DNA from 4 places in the Hymenobacter sp. DG01 genome. Region 2 is predicted to be linked to each of the others. Evidence: riboswitches for the same ligand, from Rfam matches in the RefSeq annotation. Region 2 holds a riboswitch; each other region holds the start of a gene.
The links. Region 2 has a riboswitch for S-adenosylmethionine ahead of FGZ14_RS09025 (RimK family alpha-L-glutamate ligase). Riboswitches for the same ligand answer to the same signal wherever they lie in the genome.
Positions count from the first base shown of each region.

Region 1: linked by a shared signal. The riboswitch ahead of FGZ14_RS07560 (amino acid permease) and the one ahead of FGZ14_RS09025 (RimK family alpha-L-glutamate ligase) in region 2 are both predicted to bind S-adenosylmethionine.
Region 3: linked by a shared signal. The riboswitch ahead of FGZ14_RS17945 (O-acetylhomoserine aminocarboxypropyltransferase/cysteine synthase family protein) and the one ahead of FGZ14_RS09025 (RimK family alpha-L-glutamate ligase) in region 2 are both predicted to bind S-adenosylmethionine.
Region 4: linked by a shared signal. The riboswitch ahead of FGZ14_RS07510 (phosphoadenylyl-sulfate reductase) and the one ahead of FGZ14_RS09025 (RimK family alpha-L-glutamate ligase) in region 2 are both predicted to bind S-adenosylmethionine.

Region 1 covers NZ_CP040936.1:1,765,784-1,768,984, forward strand. Annotated here, with positions in the region: gene FGZ14_RS07555 (CPBP family intramembrane glutamic endopeptidase) at 1-218, opposite strand, end outside; gene FGZ14_RS07560 (amino acid permease) at 583-2,040, opposite strand; SAM riboswitch class I at 2,398-2,490, opposite strand; gene FGZ14_RS07565 (hypothetical protein) at 2,870-3,201, shown strand, end outside.
Region 2 covers NZ_CP040936.1:2,150,758-2,153,958, reverse strand. Annotated here, with positions in the region: gene FGZ14_RS09030 (LLM class flavin-dependent oxidoreductase) at 1-800, opposite strand, end outside; gene FGZ14_RS09025 (RimK family alpha-L-glutamate ligase) at 804-1,838, opposite strand; SAM riboswitch class I at 2,234-2,328, opposite strand; gene FGZ14_RS09020 (hypothetical protein) at 2,703-3,201, shown strand, end outside.
Region 3 covers NZ_CP040936.1:4,223,792-4,226,992, forward strand. Annotated here, with positions in the region: gene metX (homoserine O-acetyltransferase) at 1-358, opposite strand, end outside; gene FGZ14_RS17945 (O-acetylhomoserine aminocarboxypropyltransferase/cysteine synthase family protein) at 591-1,979, opposite strand; SAM riboswitch class I at 2,363-2,476, opposite strand; gene FGZ14_RS17950 (LysM peptidoglycan-binding domain-containing protein) at 2,840-3,142, opposite strand.
Region 4 covers NZ_CP040936.1:1,749,978-1,753,178, reverse strand. Annotated here, with positions in the region: gene cysD (sulfate adenylyltransferase subunit CysD) at 1-639, opposite strand, end outside; gene FGZ14_RS07510 (phosphoadenylyl-sulfate reductase) at 691-1,467, opposite strand; SAM riboswitch class I at 1,780-1,871, opposite strand; gene FGZ14_RS07505 (hypothetical protein) at 1,965-2,264, opposite strand; gene FGZ14_RS07500 (oligosaccharide flippase family protein) at 2,312-3,201, opposite strand, start outside.

The DNA of each region.
Region 1 (3,201 bases), 380 kb from region 2:
CCCCGAAACAACACTTCTTCCAGCACAGGGGCGCTGATTACGAGCAGCACAAAGGCTAGCACAGGCTGCCCCTCCAGACGCAGGAAGGCTTCCGCCGCCCAGTTGGGCAGGTGCAAATAATTTACCGTGGAGCGGAGCACCACCTGCGCCAGCACGATAGCCGGCAGCAGCGCATACACGCTCCCCGGAACGCGGCCCAGCAGTCGTAGTCGCGGCAAGCGCCGACGGTAGCGCCAGAGCAGAAATCCTATGGTAACTAATTCACCCAAAGCAGTTGCCAAGGCACTGACAACAATTGATGTATGATGAAGGAATTTGTTGAAAACAAGAAAGACTGATACTACAGCGAGTACCATTATTAGCAGAAACCACCCCAGGGCGCCCCAGCTTTCTTTTAGGGTAGGATAAGCAGCTTCCGCCACTTCGGAGGCGGGCTCAATTCCTGATTTTGCACGCGTTTCCATGCAATACGGATAAATAAGTAACAGATATCAGGAGGTAAATCTAAAGGGTTTATTTATGAAAATACCCCCGGCCCCTTAAAGCAGGGACCGGGGGTAGCGCCAGCAAAACCCAGAAAGGTTACGCTACCGGCTGCCGGGCTTGCTCCTGCCCCAGCTTGCTATGCTTGCGGCCGTAGCCGAAGTAAATAGCCAGCCCGATAGCCAGCCACACGGCCAGGCGCAGCCAGGTTTCCCAGGGCAAGGACACCATCATCACCAGGCAGGTCAGGATGCCCAGGATGGGCACCAGCGGCACCAGGGGCGTGCGGAAGCCACGCGGGGCGTTAGGCTCTTTCTTGCGCATGATGAGCACACCCAGGCACACCATAACGAAGGCCAGCAGGGTGCCGATGCTCGTCATTTCGCCTACCACTGCAATGGGAACGAACCCGGCGAAGAGGGCAATAAACAGGCCCAGCAGCAGCCCCGACTGCAGGGGCGTCCCGAACCGCTCGTGCACGCGGGCAAATACGGGTGGGAGCAGCCCGTCCTTGGCCATGGCAAAGAACACGCGGGTCTGACCCAGCAAATCCACCAGAATCACGGAGGTGTAGCCGATGATGATAGCCAGAATTACGGCCGAAGACAGCCAGGCGTAGGGCGTTTTCTCGATGGCAATGGCCACCGGGGCAGCACTGTTCTTGAACTCGGTGTAGTTGGCCAGGCCCGTGAGTACGTGGCCGAACAGCACGAACAGCACCGTGCACACCAGCAGGGAGCCGATGATACCGATGGGCATGTTGCGCTGGGGGTTCTTGGTTTCCTGGGCCATAGTAGCCACAATATCAAAGCCAATGAACACGAAGAATACTACCCCCGCCCCGCGCAAAATACCGCTCCAGCCAAACTCCCCGAACACGCCCGTATTGGTTGGGATGTAGGGTTGGTAGTTGGCGGGGTCGATGTACTGCCAGCCCAGGGCAATAAACACCAGCACCACCGACACCTTCAGGCTCACGACCAGGGCATTAAACCAGGCTGAGCTTTTGGTGCCGCGTACCACAATGAGCGTGATGCCCAGCACAATGAGCATGGCCGGGATGTTGACCAGCCCGCGCACCACGCTGCCATCGGCCAGGGTGGCCGTTTCAAACGGCGACATAACCAATTGGGGCGGAATGTGCAGGTTGTACTTGCTCAGAAACTTCACCAGGTACTGCGACCAGCTGATGGACACGGCCGCCGCACCCACCGAATACTCCAGAATCAGGTCCCAGCCGATAATCCAGGCGAACAGCTCCCCCATGGTGGCGTAGGCGTAGGTGTAGGCCGAGCCGGCCACGGGCACCATGGCGGCAAACTCGGCGTAGCACAGAGCCGAGAAGGCGCAGCCCACGGCTGCCACCACAAACGAGAGCGTAACGGCCGGGCCGGCATTGTTGGCGGCGGCCAGACCCGTAAGCGAAAACAGGCCCGCCCCGATAATCACCCCAATGCCGATGGCAATCAGGTTGAAGCCATTCAGGGTTCGTTTCAGGGTGCCAGCCCCAGTGGCCGCGGCTTCCTGCCGCAGCAGTTCCAATGATTTTTTAAGCATAAAAACAGGTGCCACCGCTGGGGTGGCTGGTAAGAAAAAAACCCGGCCATTGTACTACCCCCGCCTGGGGGCAGCGTGCTTTCCGCCCCTGAGCGGGGGTAGCACAACAAACTGCTACTTCGGAGAAGAGGAAAAAGTAGCAAGCTGCTCACTCCCAGATGGGGTGCGCGCCGCAAAGAGAAAACGAGAGCAAAGCCCGCAGCAGCCAGAGTGCCTACCCAGGCGCACTACCTATACGCGGCCGCAACAACAGCCACCCCAAGAATCCGCCGGCACCCGCCAGGAGGCCACACGGAAGCTGGCAGCAAAAACTACGAACGGGGTACTACGGCAGGGGCAAAAGTCCACGGCTTGTTGTTTTTATATGGTCAGGAATTGGCACCGTTCCAGCAGTTGCGGATGGTTGCCGACGCTTCTTAGAGCCTGTCTCTCAGCGCCTCTGTATAAAAACAATCCTTTGGGCTAGAAAGAATTGATGGGGCAAAGGTAGGGCCGGAAATCCACCGCTGCAAACTGCTCAGCTGCCGGCCTGTTTCCTCTGGTTTTCCGGGCAGTGCCTACGCGGCCGGCCCCGCCCTCCTTGTCCGGCTTCCGGACACTCACAAGCCATAGCCACTCTCGCAACTAACATGTAGCCAAGCTTTTACTACCCCCGATTAGTTTGAGGCCCCGAAGTTTAACCTGAAAATTTAATTATTTTCAGAGGCCCTTCAGCCGGTGGTTTAGCCAAAGTTGGCATTTGAGTTGGGTATTACCCATACAGAAGCTCGCAGCCTGGCTGCTACCACTAAGCGCTTCCTTTCCTGAATTTAACTCTTCCAACATAGCCATGAAAAAGATTCTCGTTCTTCTCGCCGCCTTCTCTCTTTCAGCAGCCGCCGTTTCGGCCCAGACTACGCCTGCAAAAGCCGCGTACGGGCAGCATCAGAAGGGCAACAAGCCCGCCAAAACGCCCGAGCAGCGCGCCGACCACGCCGCCCAAAGTCTGGCCAAGAAGCTAAGCCTCTCGGCCGCTCAGACCGAGCAGGTGCGCCAGCTGAACCTGGCCCGCTTCCAGGAGCTGCAGGCCAAACGCACCCAGGTTGCTACCGCCGCCGATAAAAAGCAGCGTCATCAGGCCATGAAAGCGAGCAAGGACCGCTACGAAGCCCAGCTTAAGCA
Region 2 (3,201 bases):
TAGTTTTTGTAGCCCGCCGCCGAGCCTTGCACGTTGGTAATGCGCTCCAGCTCCTTCTTCACCTCGGCCTCGGTGTTGCGTACAATGCTGTAAGCCGCTACCCCGAACTTCATGGGCGGTAAACCCAGCCGGTCGCGGCGCTCCTGCAGGTCCCGGATGCGGCGGCCGATGGCCTGGGGCTCGTCGCCGTGCATCACGTAGCCGTCGCACTGGGCGGCAATCAGGTTTTTGGCCGCCTCCGATTCGCCACCGGCGTAAATGAACGGCCGGGGGCGCGACACGGGCTTGGGCTGCAGAATGGAGTCCGTCACCTTATAGAACTTGCCCTCGAAGGTGAAGTGGTCCTGCTTCCAGAGGTTGTCCACTACGTGCAGCCACTCGGCGGTGCGGGCGTACCGGTCGTCGTGCTGCTCGAAGTGCACGCCGTACTTCTTGGCCTCATCCTGCCACCACGACGACACCACGTTCAAGGAAATCCTACCCCCGCTGATGTGGTCAATGTTGGCAGCTTGCTTCGCCAGCAAAGCCGGCGAGTGGAAAGTGGGCCGCACGGCCACCATCAGCTCGATCTTCTTGGTTACGGCAGCCAGAGCCGCCGCCGTGCTCCAGGCGTCCAACGACGGGGCTTCTTCGCCCTTGATGTCGTTGAGGTTGAGCTCAGCAATCAAGGACAAGTCGTAGCCGAGGTCCTCGCTGCGCTGGGCCAGCGTCTTCACGTAGTCCCAGTCGGCGCGCATGTTTTCGTCCTCAACATTGCGCAGCCACCCGCCAAAAACAGGCATCCAATATCCGTACCGCATGGCTTAGTGAATGGAAGCCGCTACCGGCTGTTGGGTGGAAGAAACGGCATCAGCGGCAACGGGCTGGCTGCCGGGGTTCGAAGCCCCGATCTGGGTTTCGAGGTAGTCCACGAAGCGGGCGTAGGGGTCAAAGCCCACCACATTCACGGCGTCGGCCACGAAGTTAGACAGGGCATTCACGTCGTAGAACAGCACGTCGCCGGTGCGGTCATCCACCAGATACTCAATGCCGCCCACGTCGATTTTGGCGGCGGCCACGATGCGCTCCACGGCTTCTACTACCTCGGCGGGAGGCGTGAAGGCTTCTACCTGAATACCCTTTTTGGGGGCTTCGGTGAGGCAGAAGTCGCCGGCAGCAGGCTCTTCCGGAATCTGGCAGATTTCGGCGGGGCACAGGTTAAAGCTCTCACCGGTGGTGTACACCTTCATGGCGTAGAGGAACTTACCGTTCAGGGTTTCTACGCGGTGAATGTGGCCGCCGCGAGGCGCCACGTACTCCTGCACCAGCGCCGTCTGGTCGATGCCGAGGTCAATCTGTCCGGCGGCTACGGCGGCCTCTACCCCCTCCATGGTATCGAAGCGGATGATGCCTGCGCCGCTACCCCCGATGTTTACCTTCACCACGATGGGAAACTGCAGCTGCCGGGCCGCGTCGGGCACCCGGGAGGCGTGGTTAATCACGAAGGACTTCGGGAATTTCAGGCCCAGCGAGGCGAACAGGCTGAGCTGGCGGGCCTTATTGGTTTCGATGGCCGTGGCCGCCGAGCCGTTGATGATGCGCGTGCCGATGCGCTCCAGGTGGGTGGCGTAGCCGGCCGTATGGAAGATGCCCTGGCCGTGCCCGCGCAGATAAGCCGAGGAGCTCATGCGGTTGACCACCAGGGAGTAGCGGCTCTCGGTTTCGGCGGGGTCGAAGAGGTGGTGGGCGGCGTCGATTTTTTCGTAGGGCAGGCCCCGGCGGTCCAGCTCGGCAAACAGGGGCTTAAACCATTCGGGATGCTCGAAATAAATGCCAATGGGCTTTGAAGGCTGCGACATGAGAAGGGAAGAAGAAACAGATAGTTGAAGTCAGCGGAAAACGCTACCCCCTACAACCGCCAGAACCTCCGGAAGTTAGGCCGGGCGCAAAGACGCCACGCAACCGCCCGAACACATTCCGGGTTGGGCAAGGATAAGGGGGTAGGGAAGAGGGGCCCGGAGCCGGGAAGGAAGTAGGCGGGCGCGGTCAGGCCGTAGCCATTGCTCTGCCCTTACGGCAGTTGCGGCACCCGTGAAACGCAGAATTGCCCCGGCCGGGGGCTAATGAACCGGCAGCTCTACCCGGCCAGCGGCGTACAGACGGCCCAACAACACGTGCCACAACAGCCATGCTGTACAGAAGCAAGGGTGGCAGGAGTGGGGGCGAAGTGCGGGAAGCGGTTCACGGTACGTTGTTTTTATATGGTCAGGACTTGGCACCGTTTCCGTACTGCTACGGAAGGTTGCCGGCGTTTCGTCGAGCCTGTCTCTCCACGCCTCTGTATAAAAACAATCCTTTCAGGTAAAGAATTGAGTGCGGCAAAGGTAAAGCGGCCGGGTCCAGAAAGCCAAATTTTCTTTGCGCGCCGCTTAGGCAGCAGGGGGTAGGCAGCGTAGGCCCCAGCGCACATGCGGTGTGTAGGGTGCAGGTGCTGCCTTGTGCACTAGCCGGGTTAGCAGAAGGCTACTAAAAAATCTGATGGACAGAATTTTATAAGAATAAAATGGGCTTGTAAGGACTTTGGAATGAATCTGGCCTTATTGCTAATAAAATGCACTTAAATAATTTTTAATATAACTATATCTTCTCATATTTATTCATATTGATTTCCTGAATGGCTTGCAGGGCGTGTCTCATTCCCACTTTTATATCCTTCTATCAGCATGAAAGCAACCGGAGTACTCTTTGCTGCTCTTTTGACCAGCGGCGCTGCCACAGCGCAGAACAACATCCAAACATCTACCAGCTACGGCAACAACAACCGCGTGACGGTGGAGCAGCTAGGCCGGGCGAATACGGCCATTGCGCACCAGAACGACGCGGCCGTGAACGGGGGCAGCAGCAGTGGCAACAACAACGAAGTAACCCAAACTCAGGCCGGCATCCAGCATACGGCGCAGGCTGACCAGATGGGCAACCGCCAACAGGCCATTCAGACACAGCTTTCCGATGAAAGCAGGGGCGCCAACAGGGCCTTCATCCGGCAGGGCTCCACGGCCGCCGGCAGCAACGGCAACTACGCCAGCCAGTTCCAGGGGGGCTTCAGCCACAGTGCTTTCATTGAGCAGGTGAGCGGGGCCAACTACGCCACCCAAAACCAGAGCGGCCGCAACGCCTATGCCGAGATTTACCAGGCTGCCGGAAATAATAACCGCGCTACCC
Region 3 (3,201 bases), 2.1 Mb from region 2:
TGAGCGGGCCGGTAGTGCCGTAGCAGGAGCCCAGCACATTGGCACACACAATAAACCAGTCGGCCGGATCGAAATGGCAGGCGGGGCCAACTAGGCCGGGCCACCAGCTTAGTACATCAGCATTAGCCGTAAGGGCATGGCACACCCACACCACATTGTCGCGGGCGGCATTGAGGCGGCCGTAGGTATGATAGGTAACTTCTACCCGGGGCAGCGTGGCCCCGCTTTCCAGTCGCAGAGGCCGGGGTAGGCGGAACAGGTGTGGTTCGTCGGGCTCAGGCATACTAGGAGCAGCCGGCAGCTGAAGCGGCGCCAGGGAGCTTCTCACGGGAGCCGTAGGAGTATCAGTCGTCTTCACAGGAGAAAATCCTTGCCGCGTCATCCTGACGCATAGTGGTGGTAATGCGCGAAAACCTAGCCCGCGGGCGGAGCCGATTCTGCCCGGCTCCGCCCCGGCTAAGCGCGGGCGGCTGTCTGCTGAAGATTCCTCTCTCACAAAAAACTTCAGCGCCTACCCGCTTACCGCGGTGCTGGAAGAAGCTACCTGGCGGCTCTCTCACCTGCCGCCAGGAATCAACCCCTCTCAAGTGCTAGACTTCCAGCGTAGCGGCATGTTCTACTTCCGGCTCGGGTAGCAGGGTGCTACCGGCTTCCTCAGAAGAAACCGAGGCTGCGTTGCGCACGGCGTCAAAGGCTTGCGCCAGATCGGCCCGGATGTCTTCAAAGTGCTCAATGCCTACCGAGAGGCGCAGCAGGGTAGGCGTTACGCCGGCCGCGCGCTGCTCCTCGTCGGAGAGTTGCTGATGGGTAGTGGCCGAGGGCTGAATGATCAGCGTCTTGGCGTCGCCTACGTTTGCCAGGTGGCTCACCAGCTTCAGGTTGTCAATAAACTGCGTAGCGGTTTCCTTGCTGCCTTTGATGGCGAAGGTGAGAACCCCGCCGTAGCCGCGCTTCAGGTATTTCTGGGCCAGGGTGTGGTAGGGGCTGCTCTTAAGGCCGGGGTAGTTCACGGCCTCTACCTGCGGATGCTGTTCCAGCCAGGTAGCCACGCGCAGGGCGTTTTCCACAGTGCGGTCTACGCGCAGGCTCAGCGTTTCCAAACCCTGAATCAGCTGCCAGGCGTTGAATGGGCTCTGGGATGGGCCAAAGTCGCGCAGGCCCTCTACCCGTGCCCGGATGATAAAGGCAATGTTGCCAAATGGTCCGCCCTTCCCGAACACATCATTAAACACCAGCCCGTGGTAACCTTCCGAGGGCTCCGTGAACTGCGGGAACTTGCCGTTGCCAAAGTCATAGGTGCCGCCATCCACAATCACGCCCCCAATACTAGTGCCGTGGCCACCAATCCACTTCGTAGCCGATTCTACCACAATGTGCGCGCCGTGCTCCAAGGGGCGGAAAAGGTAGCCCCCGGCCCCAAAGGTATTGTCTACAATCAGGGGAAGGTCGTGCTTGTTGGCAATGGCGGCAATGCGCTCAAAGTCCGGAATGCTGAAGCTGGGGTTACCAATGGTTTCCAGGTAAAGAGCCTTGGTGTTCTCATCAATCAGGGCCTCAAACTTCTCCGGCTGGTCGCCGTCGGCGAAGCGCACCTCAATGCCCAGGCGCTTGAATGCCACCTTGAACTGGTTGTAAGTGCCGCCATACAGGTGGGTGGTGCTCACAAAATTGTCGCCGGCCTGCAGAATGTTGTTCAGGGCAATGAACTGCGCGGCCTGCCCCGAGGAAACGGCCAAGGCCGCTACGCCACCTTCCAGCGCCGCTACCCGCTGCTCGAACACGTCAGTAGTCGGGTTCATGAGGCGGGTGTAGATGTTGCCAAACTCCTTCAGCGCAAACAGATTAGCACCGTGCTCGGCGTTCTTGAACACATAGCTGGTGGTCTGGTACAGCGGCACGGCGCGGGAACCGGTTACGGGGTCGGGCTGCTGGCCAGCGTGGAGTTGGAGGGTCTCGAAGTGGAGGTTCTGCGTGGACATGGCAGGGCAGGGTTAAAGGCCGTTTGGGTATGGAAGAGGGAGCGAAAACGCTGGAAGAGAGCCACGACAAGGCGTAGCGAGGGCCGCACCCGAACCAGCATGGAGTTGCTCCGAAAGCCAGTTGCGATGCGCAGAACCTGAGTGCCGCTGCGGGTCACCGAGGGTTCAGGCCGGAAAAAGGGGTAGGGATGTTGGGTAGCCGCTCAGGGCTAGCAACAGCAACAACAGGCGCTACAGCAGCGCATTCGCATTCGCCGGTTTGCGGCAGTGGCTGGAGCAGCTACCGAAACGCAGAAAGCCCACGGCGAGGCGATACGCGACAAAGCGACCGGGGCGTTGGGGGTGAAGGGGGCGAAAGCGAAGGTGTTTTCCATGGTACTCCTGAGTTATATGCCCCGCCAGCAAAAGCTTGGTCGGGCAGGAATTGGCACCTTTCGCGCGGTCGAAGGTTGCCAGCGGGTCACGGAGCCTGTTCTCTCGCCGCTTCTGTATAAATCTTATGAAAACTATCCCGCCGCGAGCGGGAGAGTACCGGGTTGGTATTGCAAAGGTATAGTGCTGTTTTTGATATATGCAATAGGTGGTTGAAAAATATTATTTCCGCTTGCTATTGTTACTGTGGAGTTTGAGGATAATTATTTTTTGTATTTAATAGGTTGATTTTCAATGGATAAATCCTGTGAAAAATCAGCAGGGTTTAAGCTTGAGCGAAGGGGTAGGTCCTTGCCCATTGATGAAAATAATTGCCCTCGGTACTCAATCTGAGTACTCGGTGTTTGCAAAAAGGGACTGCTAAAAAGCAAAAAAGCCACTCATGGCAGAGTGGCTTTTTTAGGATATTTCGAAGCTGAGGTTAAGGTTTATAGCTTGGGCAGCGTCAGCACCTGGCCTACTTCGATGTGGTCGGGGTTAGAGCCGATGATGCTTTTGTTGGCATCATAAATCTGATGCCATTTGGCAGCATCGCCGTAATGATGCTTAGCGATTTTGGAAAGCGAGTCGCCGCTCACTACCGTGTAGGTTTCGCCTTGGGCAGCAACCGGAGCAGCGGCGGGCTGGTTGGCGTTGCCAAAGAAATCGGTAGCGCCGCCGGCAGCGGGTTTAGCAGCGGGTTGAACAGGCTTTTTTTCGCCGTCGTTAGAGAGAAAATCAAACAGTCCCATGGTCGTAAAGTCAGGTAAGGGTGGAGAAATCAACCGACTACCAAGTGCATAAACGGGGT
Region 4 (3,201 bases), 400 kb from region 2:
AATGTTCTCGCGCTGGATATAGCGCCACACGTCCAGCTCCGTCCAGTTGGAAATGGGGAACACGCGCACGTTTTCGCCCTTCTGGATGCGGCCGTTGTAGATGTTCCAGAGCTCGGGGCGCTGGCGCTTAGGGTCCCACTGCCCAAACTCGTCGCGGACGGAGAAAATGCGCTCCTTAGCCCGGGCCTTTTCCTCGTCGCGGCGAGCCCCGCCGATGCAGGCATCGAACTCAAACTCCTCAATGACCTCCAGCAGCGTATAGGTTTGCAGGGGATTGCGGCTGGGAAACTTGCCGCCCGGCTCGCGCAGGCGCTGCCGCTTGATGGTATCTTCCACTTGGCGCACGATCAGCTTTTCGCCCAGGTTTTCAGCTAGCTGGTCGCGGTAGGCCAGTACCTCGGAGAAGTTGTGGCCGGTATCGACGTGCACCAGGGGAAACGGGAAGCGGCCGGGCCGGAAGGCCTTTTCCGCGAGGCGGGTCAGCACGATGGAGTCTTTGCCGCCCGAGAAGAGTAGGGCTGGGCGCTCAAACTGGCCGGCCACTTCCCGCAGGATGTGGATGGCTTCGGCTTCCAGCCGGTCGAGATAATCGAAAGAAGGGGTACTCATGTGTAGAACACGATTTAGCGCAGAAGTCAGCTAAACTGGCGGAGCTGCTGTAGAGACGAATGAGAGGTAAAAGGCCCGTGGCTAGCCTGCCGGAACGGGCTCCACCACCGGGTCGGGGCCGTTGTGATGGGCGGTGGCGTGCAGGCCGCACTCCTTGGCCGAAAGGTCTTCCCACCACCAGCGGCCGGCCCGGAAGTCCTCGCCCGGCCGAATGGCGCGGGTGCAGGGGGCACACCCGATGCTCACGAAGCCCTGCTGATGCAGGGTGTTCACCGGCACTCCGTTTTCCTGGGTGAAGGCCACGGCCTGGTCCCAGGTCCAGTCGAACAGCGGATGGATTTTAACCAGGTTATGAGCCGCGTCCCACTCCACGGGGTCCATGGTTTGGCGGTTCTGCGACTGCTCGGCGCGGATGCCCGTAACCCAGGCGGCTTTGCCGGCCAGGGCGCGGTTCAGGGGCTTCACTTTGCGGATATGGCAGCACTCCTTGCGGTTCTCCACACTCTCGTAGAAGGAGTTAGGGCCTTTGGCTAGCATCAGCTGCTCTACGCTTTCCCGCTGGGGGTAGTACACCGCAATGGGCTGCTCGTACTTCAGCAGGGTCTTGTTCCAGGTGGCGTAGGTTTCCTGGAAATTCCGGCCCGTATCGAGGGTGAAAACCTGAATGGGAAGCTGGTGGCTGAAGATTAAATGGCTGATAATCTGGTCTTCCAGGCCGAAAGAGGTCGAAAAAACGGCCTGTTCGGGGAAGCGTTCAGCCACGAGGCGCAGCCGCTCCAGGGCCGTAGCCTGGATCAGCCGGGGGCGCAGGTCGTCGAGCAAGGCGCGGACGGCCGGCGCAGCAGTTGCTGCTGACATAACAAGAAGGGGAGGGAAGCCGGCCCACAGGCGCAAACTTCAGCTGACAGGATGGCCCTACCCCGCGGTGGCAGCCAAACAAGGAGGCGCAGCCAGCAGCGGCAAGGGCGAAAAGCCGGGTGTGCGGGCAGAGTCAGCTACACAAAAAACTGTGTCAGCAGAGCTGCCAGGCGCACAAACCAGGAAAAAAAGAAGGGTGCGTTACGCCTGACAACAACACGCCATGCCCATCATAGCACAACACCCATGCTGTAGAGCAATGGTGGTGGCGGATGTGGCGGCGGAGTTAGACAAGCGGTTCACGGTACGTTGTTTTTATATGGTCAGGACTTGGCACCGTTTCGGATGGTCCGCTGGTTGCCGGCGCTTCGTCGAGCCTGTCTCTCCACGCCTCTGTATAAAAACAATCCTTTCAGGTAAAGAATTGATGGGGCAAAAGTAGCGGCCAGAATTTTATACTTCCAAATTTTATTTTTCTGGTCAACTAAAAATCCTGATTATTCGCCGTGGCTGACGCTCGTAATTACGCCATCGGCCCCAATGCTTAGGTAGATATTATCGGAGGCTGCAGGCGAGGCCTTGTACACGTACGCTGAATCAGCAGAAACGCCCAGCATTCTGCGCGACGGAGCGCCGCCCATTATTCTCATTGCCTGCTGTTTAGACATGCCCACCCGGACCAGATAGGAATTGTGCTGGTTTCTTTTCCCGGGTATATGCTCCCTGAAAATCACAACCAGTAAAAGGAAGAAAGCAATGGCTAAAATTGACCCCAGAAAATGCTTCACCGCGTTCATAGAAGATAGTATATCAGTCTGTAGAATAATAATATATAAAACAACGGCTAGTGTTTCCGTTGTTTAAGTTTGCTGAGAAAAGCAGTTGCTTCGGGGGCCGAGTTCGTCACCAGAATCAGTCCGCCGTACACCAGCGTCAGCACGGTGGAGCGCAGGAGCATGGTAAGCAGGGGCGAGCTAAGGGAGGGCATCAGCCAGCCTGCTACCCCCGCCACGGCCGCAATACCTAGTATCAGCGGGATGCGCCAGGTAAAGGGCTGCATGCGGTAGCTGTGCCACACAAACCAGGTGCGGGCCACGTTAATGCTGACTTGCGCGATGCAGGCCGCTACCGCCGCCCCCACCATGCCCAGGCGCGGAATCAACAAACCGTTGAGCAGAATAGTGAGCAGCGCCAGTGACACGTTGAAAATCAGGTCGAACCGGTAGCGTGGAGACGTTACTACCATCAGGCCATTAACGCCCGTGATGCCATCGAAGAGCTTGCTGGCCAGTAGGAGCAGCACCACCACCGTACCCTCGGCGTAGCGGGCGTTGCGCATCAGGGAGTAGATAAAGTCCAGATTCAAGGCGATGCCCAGGAACAACAGGCAGCCGATGAGGGTGTTGAGGCGGGTAGCGCGGCGGTAGAAGTCGGCCATGCGCGGGAGGTCCTGCTGCTTCCAGTAGTCGGCCAGGAGCGGAAAGGCTATTTTGTTGAGGGAGCGGGCCGGAATAGCCAAGGCCGTACTGATGTTGCCGGCCACCACGTAAATGCCGGCCGCCGCCACGCTCACCTGGGCGCCCACCATCAGGGTGTCGATGAACATAATGATGCTGCCCGACAGGCTGCCAAGCAGGGTAAAGGCGCCCATGCCCAGCATTTCGCGCAGGGGGCGCACCGTGAGCACCTGCTGCGTAGGTCGCCAGTGCAGCTCCCCGATGGCCGCCGTGTAAG